Regions from separate parts of the Cellvibrio sp. pealriver genome, predicted to be linked through region 1. Evidence: riboswitches for the same ligand, from Rfam matches in the RefSeq annotation. Region 1 holds a riboswitch; the other holds the start of a gene.
The links. A riboswitch is a leader RNA that binds a small molecule or an ion and turns the genes downstream of it on or off. The one in region 1 is predicted to bind thiamine pyrophosphate.

Region 1 (7,718 bases):
GGCATGATGCATATTCCACCCTATATTCTTGCAAAAGAAGAGCTTGCTGCGGATGAATGGCTGACGTTACAAGCGCATGTTGATATTTCCTGCCAAATACTGCGTGAAGTTCCCGGATTTTCGGAAGATTTAATTGTTGCCGTAAGCGAACATCATGAGCGCTGCGATGGCACTGGCTATCCAATCGGTAAAGTAGAAAGTGAAATTTCGTTGCCTGGGCAAATTCTCGCCTTGGCCGACAGCATTGTGGGTATTTATTACAATCGTTTTAAACCCTATGGTCGTCGCTGGCGAGAAGTTATTCCTGTGCTGGAGTTAAACCGCGCAGCATATTTATATCGCGGCTGTGAAATTGTCAGTACCATGATTTTTCGCAGTGAAATTCCACTGGATAATGTTGTTGAGGGTAGTGAGATACCTGAGTTTGCCGAGCGCATGCTGCAACAAAATGCAAACTTGCAACAATGGTTTAGTGAGCTTAGGGAAATCCTGACAAATGTGGGTTATACCCATGGGGATCGCAAACTACATGGCCTGCAAAACGTTGTATTGCATATCGCATCGACTTTTAAAGGCAGCTTGTTATTCCAGGAAGATTTGCGGGAATCATTACAAAGTATCGCAAATCAGCAGGGCGTTAGTATTAATAAAGTAGTAGAAGATGCACTTTTGCGACAGCAGGAAATGAATTTTCACTTGCATCGTTTAACGCATATGTTGCAAGCATATGTAAGCTCGGGTGAATGTAAAAACCTAAAAGTTGCCAGAGAATTAGATGTGGGCCTGAAAAAAATTGGCGGCTTTTTATTGCCGCCAACCTCGTAATTTCTATGGAAATAAATCGCTGCTTGCTAACGTATTTTTGTTGTTATTGTTGATGCCAGAATGGTTGGCCGACGGTCGGTGTGCTTGGGCTAGCCGTTTGGCGCTTTTGCATCAGACCTGCTTTAAATGCTTTGCGGCCTGCATCAATAGCATCGGCAAATGCTTCTGCCATTAACGGTGGATTGTGTGCCTTGGCTACTGCAGTGTTTAACAGTATTCCATCAAAGCCCATTTCCATTGCCTCTGCAGCTTGTGATGGAGCCCCGAGGCCTGCATCGATAATCATCGGAACATCCTTGATTCTTTCGCGCAAACTCCGCAAGTTATATCGATTTAATAAACCTTGCCCGGTGCCTATAGGTGCCCCCCACGGCATTAATACTTCGCAGCCGACATCCACCAAACGTTTGCATAAAATTAAATCGTCGGTGCAGTAGGGTAATACTTTGAACCCTTTTTTAATCAGTATTTCTGATGCTTCTAGCAAACCAAACGGATCGGGTTGTAAATTGTAATCGTCGCCAACCACTTCCAGTTTTATCCAATCGGTATTGAAAATTTCGCGCGACATTTCTGCAAGCGTGACTGCCTCTTTAACTGATTTACAGCCCGCTGTATTAGGGAGTAAGCGGCAGCCGCTTTCCTGTATGTATTGCCAAATGGCATCTCCATCGCGATTCGCTGGATTTTGGCGGCGCAAGCCAAGTGTGACAATTTCGCAGCGCGACTGGGTAATTGAATCGCGCATTAATTGTGGCGATGCGTAAAGTGCGGTGCCCAATAAAAAACGGCTGGAAAAGGTTTCTTCATACAGTGTGAAGTCGCGTGCGGGTAACGTTGATGTTGCATTATTCATGTGCTTAACCTCCGCCTACCGGGCGAACAATATCGATTTGGTCGTTGGCATTGAGTGTGCGTTCTGTGTAAGTAGAGCGCGGTACAAACTCCTGATTGATTGCCACTGCAATTTTGCTGTCACTATAACCCCAATCACGCAGTGCATCACTTAGCAGCGTTGCTGTGGTTATTGATTTAATTTCATTGTTTACACTGACTTGGATCATCGTCTTTTTAACCTGAAGGCTGAAGCAAGTTGGGGAATAAAATAGTGTGGTTTTGTGCAACTTGAGCCAGTACTTGTTCAGTGACGGCTGGCGCTAACAAATAACCGTGGCGGAATAATCCATTTGCAATAATGAGCCCGGGGCTGCAAAAAATTTTGGGCAGGTTATCCATAAATGCAGGGCGTAAATTTGTATCTGTCTCGATAATTCGCGCTTCGGCAAAAGCGGGTGATAACGTATAAAGTGCGCTACCTAACTCAAGTGATGATTGCAGCGTAACGGGTGAACGATCTTCACTTTCAATTTGCGTTGCACCAATGATAAACCGGTTATTTGGTTTGGGAACAACATACAATTGGTAGCGCGGATGCATTAACCGCACCGGGCGCTGTAAGCGAATCTCGCTGGTTTCTACGTGCAGGGTCTCACCACGCACACCGCGCAATTGTGTAAGTTGTGTTTTTGCCCCCAAGCCACGGCAATCAATAACTAAATCGAACTTTTCAGTTCTATCAAGTGCACGGATAGTATGCGGATCGACTTCTACGGGTGTGTTCTCATAAATCGTGACATTCAGGCGGACTAATTCATCGCCAAGCTGTTGTAAAAATTCACGGTTATGCAAATGGCCTTCTTCTTGTAAGAGCAAGCCGCGCAAAAAATGTGAATGTAAATCCGGTTCCAGTGTTTGAATTTCATGTCCGGATAACCATTGATAGTTGCGACATTCAGGCACGACAAAATTCAATTCATTTTCAAATTGTTGCAGCTCGCTTTCATCTTGTGGGTGTGCAACCAGCAAACTGCCTTTGGCAAAAAATAATTGCGGATTCTGTTGCGGTAAATTGGCTTGTGGTAAATCGCTTAGCCATTGCGGCCAACGCTGCAGAGCAAATTGACCCATGCGGTAAACATTTGCATCGGATACTACGGCTTCGCTTAGTGGTGCGATCATGCCTGCTGCGGTAAAAGCGGCTGCCCGCAAGGTGTTGTCCGGTTGTAATTTGCCAGCTTCGAAAAGCGTGATGTCATGCCCCTGTAAGCGCAAGCGCCAGGCAATCAATCGACCTAAGAGGCCAGCGCCAGCAATGGCGATATGTTGCAGGTTGGATTTAGTATTCACATTGCCTCGAAAAAATGAGGCGGAGGACAGGGGAAATAGCGATTGCTATGCGCCTTGTTCCCTCCGCAGGTTCTAGCCTGTTCAGGTTCTACGGGTTGGGCCGAGCCCATCTCAGCCTCCGTACTAAATTTGCATTTATATTCATGCAATTCAGCCAAGGCGCCCCGACAAGAAGTGTGGTCAATATACTAATGGCTTTCGTTGTTCGCAATCAAAACCTTGCAGGCTTTATTCGGAATCCAGTGACTCTACAATGCTATGGAAACCACCGCCTGCAACCCGTGTGTGGATGCGTTGACCGGCTTGGACTTGCTGCTGATGCGTGATAATCCGGCCTGATTGTGAATCGCTTGCCAATGCAAATCCGCGTTCAAGTGTATTCAATGGGCTCAGTGTATTCAGCATCCGCGCCGCTGTCGTGAGCCGCTGTTTCTGATTATCTATATACGCAAATTGGGTTTTAAATAGTTGTGTTTGCGCTGCGTGTAGCCGATCACGCAGTTGTGTTAGCTGTATATGTGGATGATGCATCTGCATACGCAGCCGCAATTGAGCGAGTTGGTTCTGATGACGATCCAGCAGGTGTTTAATATGGTTTTTTAAGCGTAATTCGAGGTTATCCAATCGTTGCGCTTGCTGCTCCAATCGCTCGCGCGGATGCCGTAAGCGCAGACGCAAATGTTGTAAGTGCTTTTGCAGATGCGCGAGTTTGCGCAACATGGCCTCTTCAAGTAGCACTTCAAAGCCGATAAATTTATCCAGCCATTCCTCACTATCCGGTACTAATATTTCCGCTGCTGCGGAAGGCGTGGGCGCTCGCAGGTCGGCAACAAAATCGGCAATCGTAAAATCGACCTCGTGACCCACAGCGCTGACAATAGGAAGTGAGCTATTAAAAATCGCGCGAGCGACGATTTCCTCATTAAATGACCAGAGGTCCTCCATGGAGCCACCACCGCGCGTCAGTAAGATGACATCGAACAAGTTGGCACGGTTGGCAAGGTCAATAGCATTGACGATTTGAGGCGCAGATTCTTTCCCCTGTACTGCGACTGGAATTACGGTTACCGGAATACCTGCGAAGCGCCGCTCCAACACGCTCAGCACATCGTGGATGGCGGCACCCGTTGGCGATGTAATCACAGCGATACGTTTGGGGATTTTGGGGAGCGGCTTTTTGTGTGCCTCGTTAAACAATCCTTCGGATGAGAGGCGATGTTTTAACTCATCGAATGCGCGCTGAAGGGCACCGCTACCCGCTTCTTCCATATGTTCAGCAATAATTTGGTAGTCGCCGCGCCCTTCATACAGGCTTACACGGGCGCGAATCAGGACATGCTGGCCCTGTTGTGGTTTGAATCGAACCAGCATATTGCGGTTGCGGAACATGCAGCAGCGAACTTGGGCTTGCTCATCTTTTAAGGTGAAATACCAATGGCCTGATGAGGGAATAGACACATTGGACAGTTCACCTTCTACCCAGAGCAGAGGCAAGTGCGTCTCCAATAGTTGGCGTGCCTGACGATTAAGCTGGCTGACACTAAGGATTTCCCGCTCAGGGGTTTTACTGAAAAGATCATTCATAACGGATACAGCCAAAAGCAGTTTGATACGCATTCTAGGCCAAGCATCGGTGTGCGGATAGCCTGAAAGCGGGTAATAGCCACAAGATATAGTGGTTATTGGTTTACCAGTGAGGATCGAATCGCTATAATTCCGCGTTTATTTTCCCGCTCTATTTTGAGGTTGGTAGCTATGTTGCGAATTGCTGAAGAAGCCCTCACATTTGATGATGTGCTCCTTGTGCCAGGTTTTTCGGATGTCACGCCGAAAGATGTATCCCTGAAGACCCAGTTGACTCGCAAGATCCAGCTAAATATTCCTCTGATTTCTGCTGCGATGGATACAGTCACCGAGGCTCGTCTTGCTATTTCTATGGCGCAAGAAGGTGGTATTGGCATCATTCACAAGAACATGACTATCGAGCAACAAGCTGCCGAAGTGCGCGCGGTGAAAAAATTCGAAGCAGGTGTGGTGAAAGATCCTATTACCATTGACTCCAGCGCAACGATTCGCGATTTGATCGCCTTGACCCGCAAAAATAATATTTCCGGTGTACCGGTTCTGCACAATGGCGATTTGGTCGGCATAGTAACCGGTCGCGATGTGCGTTTTGAGACCAATCTGGATGCAAGTGTTTCCAGCATCATGACTCCAAAAGCGCAGTTAGTGACTGTTAAAGAAGGTTTTACACCCGAAGAAGTCCGCAATTTGTTGCATAAACACCGCATCGAAAAAGTCTTGGTGGTGAATGACAACTTTGAATTGCGTGGTTTAATTACTGTTAAAGATATCAACAAGGCAGAGAAGTATCCCAGCGCATGTAAAGACCCTGAAGGTCGTTTACGTGTGGGTGCGAGTGTAGGCACCAGCCGCGATACTGATGCGCGAGTGGATGCTTTGGTTGAAGCTGGCGTAGATGTATTGGTAGTAGATACCGCTCATGGTCACAGTAAAAACGTATTGGATCGTGTGCGTGCGATCAAAGCCAAATACCCTGATGTGCAAGTGATTGGCGGCAATATCGCGACTGGCGCTGCTGCACTGGCATTGGTGGAGGCGGGTGCAGACGCGGTAAAAGTAGGAATCGGCCCTGGTTCGATTTGTACAACCCGTATCGTCAGCGGTGTAGGTGTTCCGCAAATCTCTGCGATTGCAAATGTTGTTGCCGCCCTTAAAGGTACCGGTGTTCCTGCTATTGCAGATGGCGGTATTCGTTATTCCGGCGACATCGCTAAAGCGGTCGTTGCTGGCGCTCATGCGGTGATGATGGGCTCCATGTTTGCCGGTACGGAAGAGGCACCGGGTGAGGTGGAGTTGTATCAAGGCCGTACTTACAAAGCCTATCGCGGCATGGGTTCACTGGGTGCAATGTCGCAATCGCAAGGTTCCAGTGATCGCTACTTTCAGGATGCCAGCGCTGGTGCCGAGAAGTTAGTTCCTGAAGGTATTGAAGGTCGCGTTCCCTATAAAGGTCCTTTGGCTGCCATCGTTCATCAAATGATGGGCGGTTTGCGTTCGGCGATGGGTTATACCGGCTGTTCCGATTTGGAATCCATGCGCACCAAGCCTGAGTTTGTGCGTGTAACTGCAGCGGGCATGGGTGAAAGTCATGTGCACGATGTTCAGATCACCAAAGAAGCGCCGAATTATCCAATTGGTGGCCGTTAATTAGTGGTTGTTACTCAGACGTGCGCCAAAAGGCGTAGTAGAGAAAAAACTCGGGTTAAGCCCGAGTTTTTCTTTTCAGTAGAATTCATTTTGTTTTTTATTTTCTGATTTTTTATTTCGAGCAGGGCACAACATGTCTCACGATATTCATGCACAGCGAATTCTTATTTTGGATTTCGGTTCACAGTACACCCAATTAATTGCACGCCGCGTACGCGAAATTGGCGTATTTTCAGAAATACGTGCTTGGGATATGAGCGACGACGAAATTCGTGCATACAATCCTAAAGGGATTATTTTGGCGGGGGGGCCAGAGTCTGTTCATGAGGCGAATTCACCTCGTGCGCCAGAAGTTGTTTTCACCCTTGGTGTCCCGGTGCTGGGCATTTGTTACGGCATGCAAACTATGGCCGAGCAAATGGGCGGCGCGGTAGAAGGCTCAAACATACGTGAATTTGGTTATGCTCAAATTAAAGCACATGGTGAGTCTTCACTCTTTAAAGATATTAAAGATCATGTAGATCACGATGGCAGTGCATTGTTAGATGTCTGGATGAGTCACGGCGATAAAGTGACAAGAATGCCAGAGGGCTTTAGCCTGATGGCATCAACGCCGTCGTGTGCGATTGCTGGCATGTATAACGAAGCCAAAAAATTCTACGGTGTGCAGTTTCATCCAGAGGTAACTCATACACTACAAGGCAAACGCATGTTTGAGCACTTTGTGTTGCAAACCTGTGGCTGTGAGCCCCTGTGGACCCCTGCTAACATCGTTGAAGATGCAATCAAAAAAGTGAAAGAGCAGGTGGGTAACGACAAAGTACTACTCGGTCTTTCTGGTGGGGTAGATTCATCGGTAGTGGCGGCGCTGTTACACAAAGCAATTGGCGATCAACTCACGTGTGTATTTGTGGATAACGGTTTGTTGCGTAAAAACGAAGGCGATCAGGTAATGGATATGTTCGCCAAAAATATGGGCGTGCGTGTTATCCGTGCTGATGCAGAAGAGCAATTCCTCAGTAAGCTTGTGGGTGTGAATGACCCTGAGAAAAAGCGCAAAATTATTGGCGGCACTTTTATCGATGTATTCGATGCGGAAGCAACCAAACTGAAAGATGTTAAATGGTTGGCGCAAGGAACCATCTACCCTGACGTAATTGAATCTGCCGCTGCCAAAACCGGTAAAGCGCACGTGATTAAATCGCATCACAATGTGGGTGGTTTGCCAGACGATATGGCATTCAAACTGGTTGAACCACTGCGTGAATTATTTAAAGACGAAGTGCGCGCGATTGGTTTGGAATTAGGCTTGCCTTACGATATGGTTTATCGTCATCCGTTCCCTGGTCCTGGTTTAGGTGTTCGTATTCTTGGCGAAGTGAAAAAAGAGTATGCAGATATTTTGCGTGAAGCCGATGCAATCTTTTTAGAGGAGCTGCATGCATCGGGTTGGTATCACAAAACCTCACAAGCGT
Region 2 (7,718 bases), 570 kb from region 1:
GAACGACGTATTGGTCAATCCAGACACTACCGACCGGTACTGGTTGGTGATGCAACGCAACAATTACGTGTTTGTCCGATTGGTTTTGCAGGACATGCTCTAGAAAATCCAATTCGCTTGCGCCAAGCTGGCCGTAAACCTGCCCCGGCACACTTGAATCCAGCAACACTAACAACCAATTCCCCAAATCGACCAAGCGCCCCTGAATGCCCAGCGTATCCTGATTGGAAGACATGATATCGGCTGAATCGTGATTACCCGCAAGCCAACTCAATGGCTGAGGAAAAAAACGGCGGATAGTGTGAGCGAAGCGGCGGTAGCAATCGACATGGCCTTCGCTGGCCACATCACCTGTGCATACTAAATGATCAAAGCCAGACTCTACCTTTTGGATAAGCTGAAGCACATCCTCTAGGCTCTGGTCGGTATTTAACCCCAGAAGGGTTTCGCTATGTTGCGAACCCAAATGGCAATCGGTTATCTGAATCAGACGCACTGTCGGCTCTCGTCCCTCGATAGTCGGGTTCTGTGGTTGATTTATAGAGTGATTTCACTCTTACGACGTTGACTTGGATGTCAAACTGGATAAGTTTCAATCGCAACGATATACGCTAATCATGCTTTATGCCACCCTGTGACTGTGGAAAAATGCGCAATAGTCGTAAATTTTGTGAAGAAATCGGGCCTTAACCCGGAGGAGTTTTATTCAAAACAAATGTGGGGATCCATGCTGTGGCCATGTTCAAGGCACACTTTTAACCATTCACCAAGAAAACGATTGAGTTGATATTTTTCATCGCTGTGATACATCGCTTGATTGGGGTATTCATAGCGCGGACGCAAACGCTTGTGCCCCTCCCACGCCAACACCTCGGCAAGTTTTGCATCGTGATACATCCGCAGGGTCAACCTCGGCATAGCTAACCAGCCTGAGCTAAATCCAACCGCTTCACGACTGAGTTCCAAGGTAGTTGTGTAAGGCGAACGTTCAATAATGCGCAATACATGCAGCCAATGCTGCTCACCGCGCGCCACGATAAAACGGAACTCATGTGACGACTGCTGCTGAACCCCAGCCGAATGACTCAACGCCAATAATTTGGTCAAGCGTAAATAGTTGGCCTCGCACTCCGCCATCTGTAGCGGTAAATCCACCTTGTAACGCTCTTTGTAAGTAACGTATTCAGGTTGAGCTTTGGCGGTGCGCAATGTGAACATAAAAGCCTTGGGTTTTCCCAAAAAGGATTATAAAAATTCCCTACAAAAACCGTGCGGTAACGGATAGATAGAGAAAAGAAACACAAGTCTGTGCGTTAAAGCAAGATCGCACCCGTAATGGAAGTGTTAGCCAGAGTTCTAGTTAAGTCAATGGCTGAAAAAAATTATTCGCAAGCCGCTTGATTTTGTAATCGAGACCGATTTAATTGCAGCCACTGCAAACAAATTAATGCCGCAGCATTATTAAATGCTCCGTCCAGCAAGACCGCAAAAACATCTTCGGCAGAAAATACATGCACGCGAATATCTTCGCCTTCTTCCGGCAACCCGTACACACCACCTGCGTGCTGTAGATCGCAAAGGCCGCAATAAAGATGTAACTTTTCATTGCACCCACCGGGGCTTGATAAATAATTACAAATATATTCCAACGCATAAGGTTCAACGTTCGCCTCTTCCATAAGCTCGCGCCGTGCAACTTCTTCCGGCGACTCACCTGGCTCAAGCATGCCGGCAACGACTTCGTAACACCATGGGCCACTTGGCTCATCCAAAGCGCCAACACGAAATTGTTCCACCATACCAATCAGGTCGCGCACAGGATCGTAAAGCACAACCGCTACCGCTTCACCTCGTACAAATAATTCACGCCCGATTTCCTGCCCCCAACCGCCATCAAACAATTTATGCCTGAGAAATACTTTTTCAACCCGAAAGAAACGTTTGTACATTTCTTCCCGACGAATTATCTCAACATCAGCTCGTGTGAATTGGGGTTTTTCGATCATGATAATGCCTGTTAAAAGTCTCCCCTTTTGCAGGGGAGACGGGATAGAAAAATTATACTTTGTGATACAACTCTGCGCCCTGCTCCATAAACTCTTTGGATTTTTGCTGCATTTCTGCTTCAACATCAATCATGCGAATCAGCTGATCCTCATTAATGCCTTCTACATTAACACCTTGTTGCGCAGCATAATCGCGTACTTCCTGGGTAATTTTCATCGAGCAAAATTTTGGGCCGCACATAGAACAGAAATGAGCAACCTTGGCAGAATCTTTCGGTAAGGTTTCATCGTGATAAGCACGCGCGGTATCCGGGTCCAAGCCCAAATTAAATTGATCTTCCCAGCGAAACTCAAAACGCGCTTTGGATAATGCATTATCGCGCAACTGTGCGCCGGGGTGGCCTTTTGCCAAATCTGCTGCGTGCGCTGCAATTTTGTAAGTGATGATTCCCTCTTTCACATCGTCTTTGTTTGGCAGCCCCAAATGTTCTTTTGGAGTGACATAACACAGCATGGCACATCCATACCAACCAATCATGGCGGCACCAATACCAGAAGTGATATGGTCATAACCAGGCGCAATATCCGTAGTCAATGGCCCGAGCGTATAGAAAGGTGCTTCATCACACACTTCCAATTGTTTTTCCATATTTTCTTTGATCATGTGCATGGGCACATGACCTGGACCTTCAATCATGCACTGTACGTCATGTTTCCAGGCAATTTTGGTCAATTCACCCAGAGTTTCCAATTCGCCAAATTGCGCCTCGTCGTTTGCATCGGCAATTGAACCGGGGCGCAAACCATCACCCAATGAAAAGCTCACATCGTAAGCCTTCATGATTTCGCAAATTTCTTCAAAGTGATTGTAGAGGAAATTTTCTTTGTGATGCGCAAGGCACCACTTCGCCATAATAGAACCACCGCGCGATACAATACCGGTTACTCGCTTGGCAGTGAGCGGAACATAACGCAGCAATACACCGGCGTGAATCGTAAAATAATCTACGCCTTGTTCTGCTTGCTCGATCAATGTATCGCGAAAAATTTCCCATGTGAGATTTTCCGCAACGCCATTTACTTTTTCCAATGCTTGATAAATCGGCACAGTACCAATCGGCACATGAGAATTGCGGATAATCCACTCGCGCGTTTCATGGATATTTTTACCCGTAGACAAATCCATGACGGTATCTGCACCCCAGCGCGCACCCCAGGTGAGTTTTTCCACCTCCTCTTCGATCGACGAACCCAAAGCTGAATTGCCGATATTGCCATTAATTTTCACTAAAAAGTTGCGCCCGATAATCATCGGCTCCACTTCCGGGTGATTGATGTTCGCCGGAATGATCGCGCGTCCGCGTGCCACTTCACTGCGCACAAATTCGGGGGTGATTTCATCCGGGATACTTGCACCAAAGCTCATACCCGGGTGTTGCTCCTTGAGCACACCTAATTCACGCGCTTGAGCAAGCGCCATATTTTCACGAATGGCGATGTATTCCATTTCAGGAGTGATAATGCCTTTCTTGGCGTAATGCATTTGCGATACATTCATACCCGGTTTTGCGCGGCGCGGCTGGCGAGTCAAATTGAAACGCAGATGATCCAGGCTGTTGTCACTCAAACGCTGCTTGGTAAATTCGGAATGACTGTCTTGCAAAATTTCAGTATCGTTGCGCTCTTCAATCCACGCGGTACGCACATCACCCAACCCCGTGCGCAAATCGATAGTGACATCAGGATCTGTATAAGGGCCCGACGTATCATATACACGTACAGGTGGATTTTTTTCGCCACCAAAATCGGTGGGCGTATCAGCAAGGGTAATCTCACGCATGGGCACACGAATATCCGGACGTGAACCTTGCACATAAATTTTTCTTGAGCCGGTAAATGGCTGCACCGATGCTTTATCAACTTCCGCAGTTTGGCTAAGAATTTTTTCGACGCTGGTATTCATAGTAAAGCCCCTTGCCTAATAAAAAGAATAAAAATGATGCACAGGGCCAGAACCCTGCCCTATGTGTAATTTTTCTGAATGCAGTAATGCATTGTGTAAATAATGTTTTGCTTCTTTTACTGCATCATGAAGCGATAATGTTTTTGCTAATCCTGCAGCAATTGCCGATGCCAAAGTACAGCCCGTACCGTGGGTATTTTTTGTAGTTAGGCGCGGCATTGAAAATGCGCTCACACCCGCAGCCGTTATCAATAAATCGGTCGCCTGCTCACTGTTGGTATGCCCGCCTTTCATCAATACTGCGCGTGCGCCCAAGGCGATAATTTTTTCGCCTTGTAATTGCATTTGTTCAAGACTGGTCGCAACCGGTTCATTTAGTAATACCGCCGCTTCATGCAAATTTGGCGTGACAACACTCGCCAATGGAATCAGTTTTTCAATCAACGTATTGATCGCATCTTCTGCCAATAAACGGTCACCGCTGGTGGCGACCATCACGGGATCCAGAACAAATGGAATATGGGGGTAAGCACTCAGTGACTCCGCCACTGCAGCAATAATATCAGCCGTAGCCAGCATGCCACTTTTGATCGCGCCAACCGATAAATCACTGAGCACTGATTGGATTTGTTGCTGGACAAATACCGGAGGCACAGGAAATACACCCTGCACCCCCAAGGTATTTTGGGCAGTAAGGGAGGCAATCACACTTGCGCCAAATACCCCTAGCGCCGAAAACGTTTTTAAATCGGCTTGAATGCCTGCACCACCGCCACTGTCACTACCAGCGATGGTCAGTGCGATAGGGGTCTGTTTACCAGAGGTCTGGCCGGAAGTTTGAACAGGAGAACTCATTGGATTTCCGTTATTCATTAATCGGTAATGGCACGGAAAGGAGAGAAAAAACCACGCATGAAGACATGCTAAAACAGGAGGCTCTCGTTCCCTACGCCGGTACTAACCGGATCAGGTCGGCGGGTATATCTCAGCCAGTACATCGCACCAGCACCCCGACAAGAAAGTGGGCAGTCTATTCAAGTTGGAAGATCGAGTAAAGAAACCTTTTGGATTAAGGCCAACCTTATACAAGACATAAAAAAACGCCCACTGGCTCACCGGTGGGCGTTTTTGATTGATCCGTTTTGCGCTTATTCAGATTTTTCTGGCGACTTCAACAGACCCAACTTCCCTGCCAATAGAGCTGTTGTAGGTGCCTGAATCAGAATAGTCCCCAAGATAAAAATGAACGTAATTGCACCGACAACATCAATGCCGGGTACTTTCATACCCGCCAGAATCCCCACCAAAGCAGCGGGAATAACACCGGTTTCACGCGTCCAACTCATAAAAACCAACTCCTTCCAGGTCCACTTGGCACGGCGATCCGGGCCTGCGCACAAGAATACAGTGACGGGGCGGGCGATAAAGATAAAGATAAATAGCAGTGCAAGGCCAACGCCCAGGTATTCTTTCAGTAAATGGAAGTCCACTTGTGAGCCAAGCAGGATAAAAATAAACATACGCATCAACAATGCGGTATTACCCACATAATCTTCCAGATATTCGTGCTCATGGTGATCCAATGGCAAATTGAAAGATTCTTTATTGCCAATCATCACCCCACACGTAAACACCGCCATAAAACCAGAAGCGCCGATTTCATCTGCAAGCAGGAACACGGTAATCACCGCCAGAATAATCACAAAAGGCGTCACTTCACGGAAAATCCCAAAACTGTTGTGTGCCATCAGGAAAGCTGCGCTATAGCCAATAATCGCACCTAACACCAAACCCATACCCGCTTCATAAGCCAACTCACCGAGCGAGTGCGTCAAGCTGAAGCCCTCACCTGTGCCCATAACATAAGAAACGACTGCGAAAGTCGCTATCGCGCCCATCGCATCATTCAGCGCAGATTCGCTCATCACGGTTTGGGAAACACGGTCTTTAATAGGAACTTGTTTGAAGATCGGCACCAAGGTCGCCGGGTCGGTTGATGCGGTAAGCGCAGCCAACACCAATGCAATCGCGATGGGAATTCCCATCCACACACTGGCCACTGTCATGATGGCACCGGTGATCAACACCCCGACAGATGCAATGACCAATAACGTAATCCAAATTTCTTTCAATACCGCGAAGCGCAAAGTCGCCCCGCCTTCAAACAGCAAATAACAGGCACCAATGGTCAGGATAAGCTGGTTCATGGTGGAATCAGCCGGGACATGCAAAACGCCACCGATGGTGGGACCAAGGCCAATCCCGATAAGAAGAAACAGAACGATATCGGGTACTTTGATTTTTTTAGCAATCACTCCACCTAACAAACCGGTGAAAATAATAATTCCGACATACATAAGGTCGAGCTTGGCTATCTCTAATGCAGACATGACGACTCCAGGTTAATCGTTAAAAAACGTAAATAAAGAATGCGCGCATGCTGACAGCAAACCAATCCGACATTTATAAATTGTGTGTAAATTCCCGTCTTCATAAACACAAAAACCGGGTAAAAACCCGGTTTTTGTAAAGCCCAAACAGCGTAATAACCCGCTAGCTGGGGAAAACCAGATTGGCCAGTGTTAAGGCCACTGCATAACCACAGGTATAGGCAATCAATACCAGAGGGGTATAGCGCAAGAAGGCACCGAAAGTGAGGCCTTTCACTTTACTCATGGCAATAATCCCCGCTGCAGAACCAATTGCCAACAGCGAGCCGCCCACACCGACACCGTAAGTCAAAGCCAGCCATTCTGCCGTTGGCAAAACAGGTTCGGACTTCAGCAATGCTGCCGTCAGCGGTACGTTATCGATCAATGCAGAGAAAAGCCCCATCAAATAGTTTGCGTATTGCGGCGCAATTTGCGCATAGAAATTGGTCAACAAATCCAATGTACCGATTTCTTTCAACATGCCCACCAGCAACAAAATACCGAGGAAGAACAACAAGGTTTCGTATTCGATCTGACGGACATACTCAAGAATTTTGGTTTCTTCCGGATCCAGATTCATGAAGTGGCCGATAAAGAACATGATCGATAAACCCACCAAAAAGGTCAGCACTGGAGGGACGTGGAAGAAAAAGTTGAACAGCATGGTGCACACGATCGTACTAAAGAAAGTACCTACAATTGCCCAATCCATACCTGTGAAAGTGCGAGGATCTTTTTCTGTCGTTACCTGACCAGACACGCCGGGGAACATCAATGCAGCCAAGACCATTACACCCACGATAGCCGGAACCCACAGCAGTAGAAGTTGTGGCATAGTCACATGACCTGACAAGAAGATCATCAGCGTGGTTACATCGCCGGTGATCAGCGCCACACCGCCGGAGTTCACAGCGAACACCACCAAAACGGCCAGCTTGATACGGGTTTTCTGCTCAACATCAAAAGCGTGCACCAACCCAAGCGTTACCAAGGTCGCGGTGACGTTATCGCAAATCATCGATAGCGTCATCGCAAACAAAGCCACCATAATCATCAAGCTGCGGGTGCTCATTTGCGCCGGGCACAAACGCTGGACAACTGACTGAACAATTCCCTTGGCATTCAGATAAGCAACGAATGTCATAGTTGCCATCAAGAACAACCACAGTGTCGCGATCTCCAACAGATTGTGATTTAACTTATCCAGCATCACGTCTTGTTGTTCATGCCCACCGGAAAACATAAACATGACCAGCCACGAAAGGCTGCCAAAAAACAGCGTGGTTTTCGCTTTATTGATATGGATAACTTCTTCAA

Region 2: another riboswitch for thiamine pyrophosphate. It lies ahead of thiD (bifunctional hydroxymethylpyrimidine kinase/phosphomethylpyrimidine kinase); the one in region 1 lies ahead of VC28_RS05770 (FAD-dependent oxidoreductase).

Annotation. Positions count from the first base shown of each region.
Region 1 covers NZ_KQ236688.1:1,380,805-1,388,522, reverse strand. Annotated here, with positions in the region: gene VC28_RS05785 (HD-GYP domain-containing protein) at 1-825, shown strand, start outside; gene VC28_RS05780 (thiazole synthase) at 869-1,681, opposite strand; gene thiS (sulfur carrier protein ThiS) at 1,686-1,889, opposite strand; gene VC28_RS05770 (FAD-dependent oxidoreductase) at 1,897-3,012, opposite strand; TPP riboswitch at 3,054-3,189, opposite strand; gene xseA (exodeoxyribonuclease VII large subunit) at 3,241-4,596, opposite strand; gene guaB (IMP dehydrogenase) at 4,768-6,243, shown strand; gene guaA (glutamine-hydrolyzing GMP synthase) at 6,377-7,718, shown strand, end outside.
Region 2 covers NZ_KQ236688.1:1,950,571-1,958,288, forward strand. Annotated here, with positions in the region: gene cpdA (3',5'-cyclic-AMP phosphodiesterase) at 1-496, opposite strand, end outside; gene VC28_RS08455 (DUF1249 domain-containing protein) at 703-1,218, opposite strand; gene VC28_RS08460 (NUDIX domain-containing protein) at 1,383-2,006, opposite strand; gene thiC (phosphomethylpyrimidine synthase ThiC) at 2,059-3,969, opposite strand; gene thiD (bifunctional hydroxymethylpyrimidine kinase/phosphomethylpyrimidine kinase) at 3,985-4,824, opposite strand; TPP riboswitch at 4,896-4,992, opposite strand; gene VC28_RS08480 (cation:proton antiporter) at 5,118-6,359, opposite strand; gene nhaD (sodium:proton antiporter NhaD) at 6,523-7,718, opposite strand, start outside.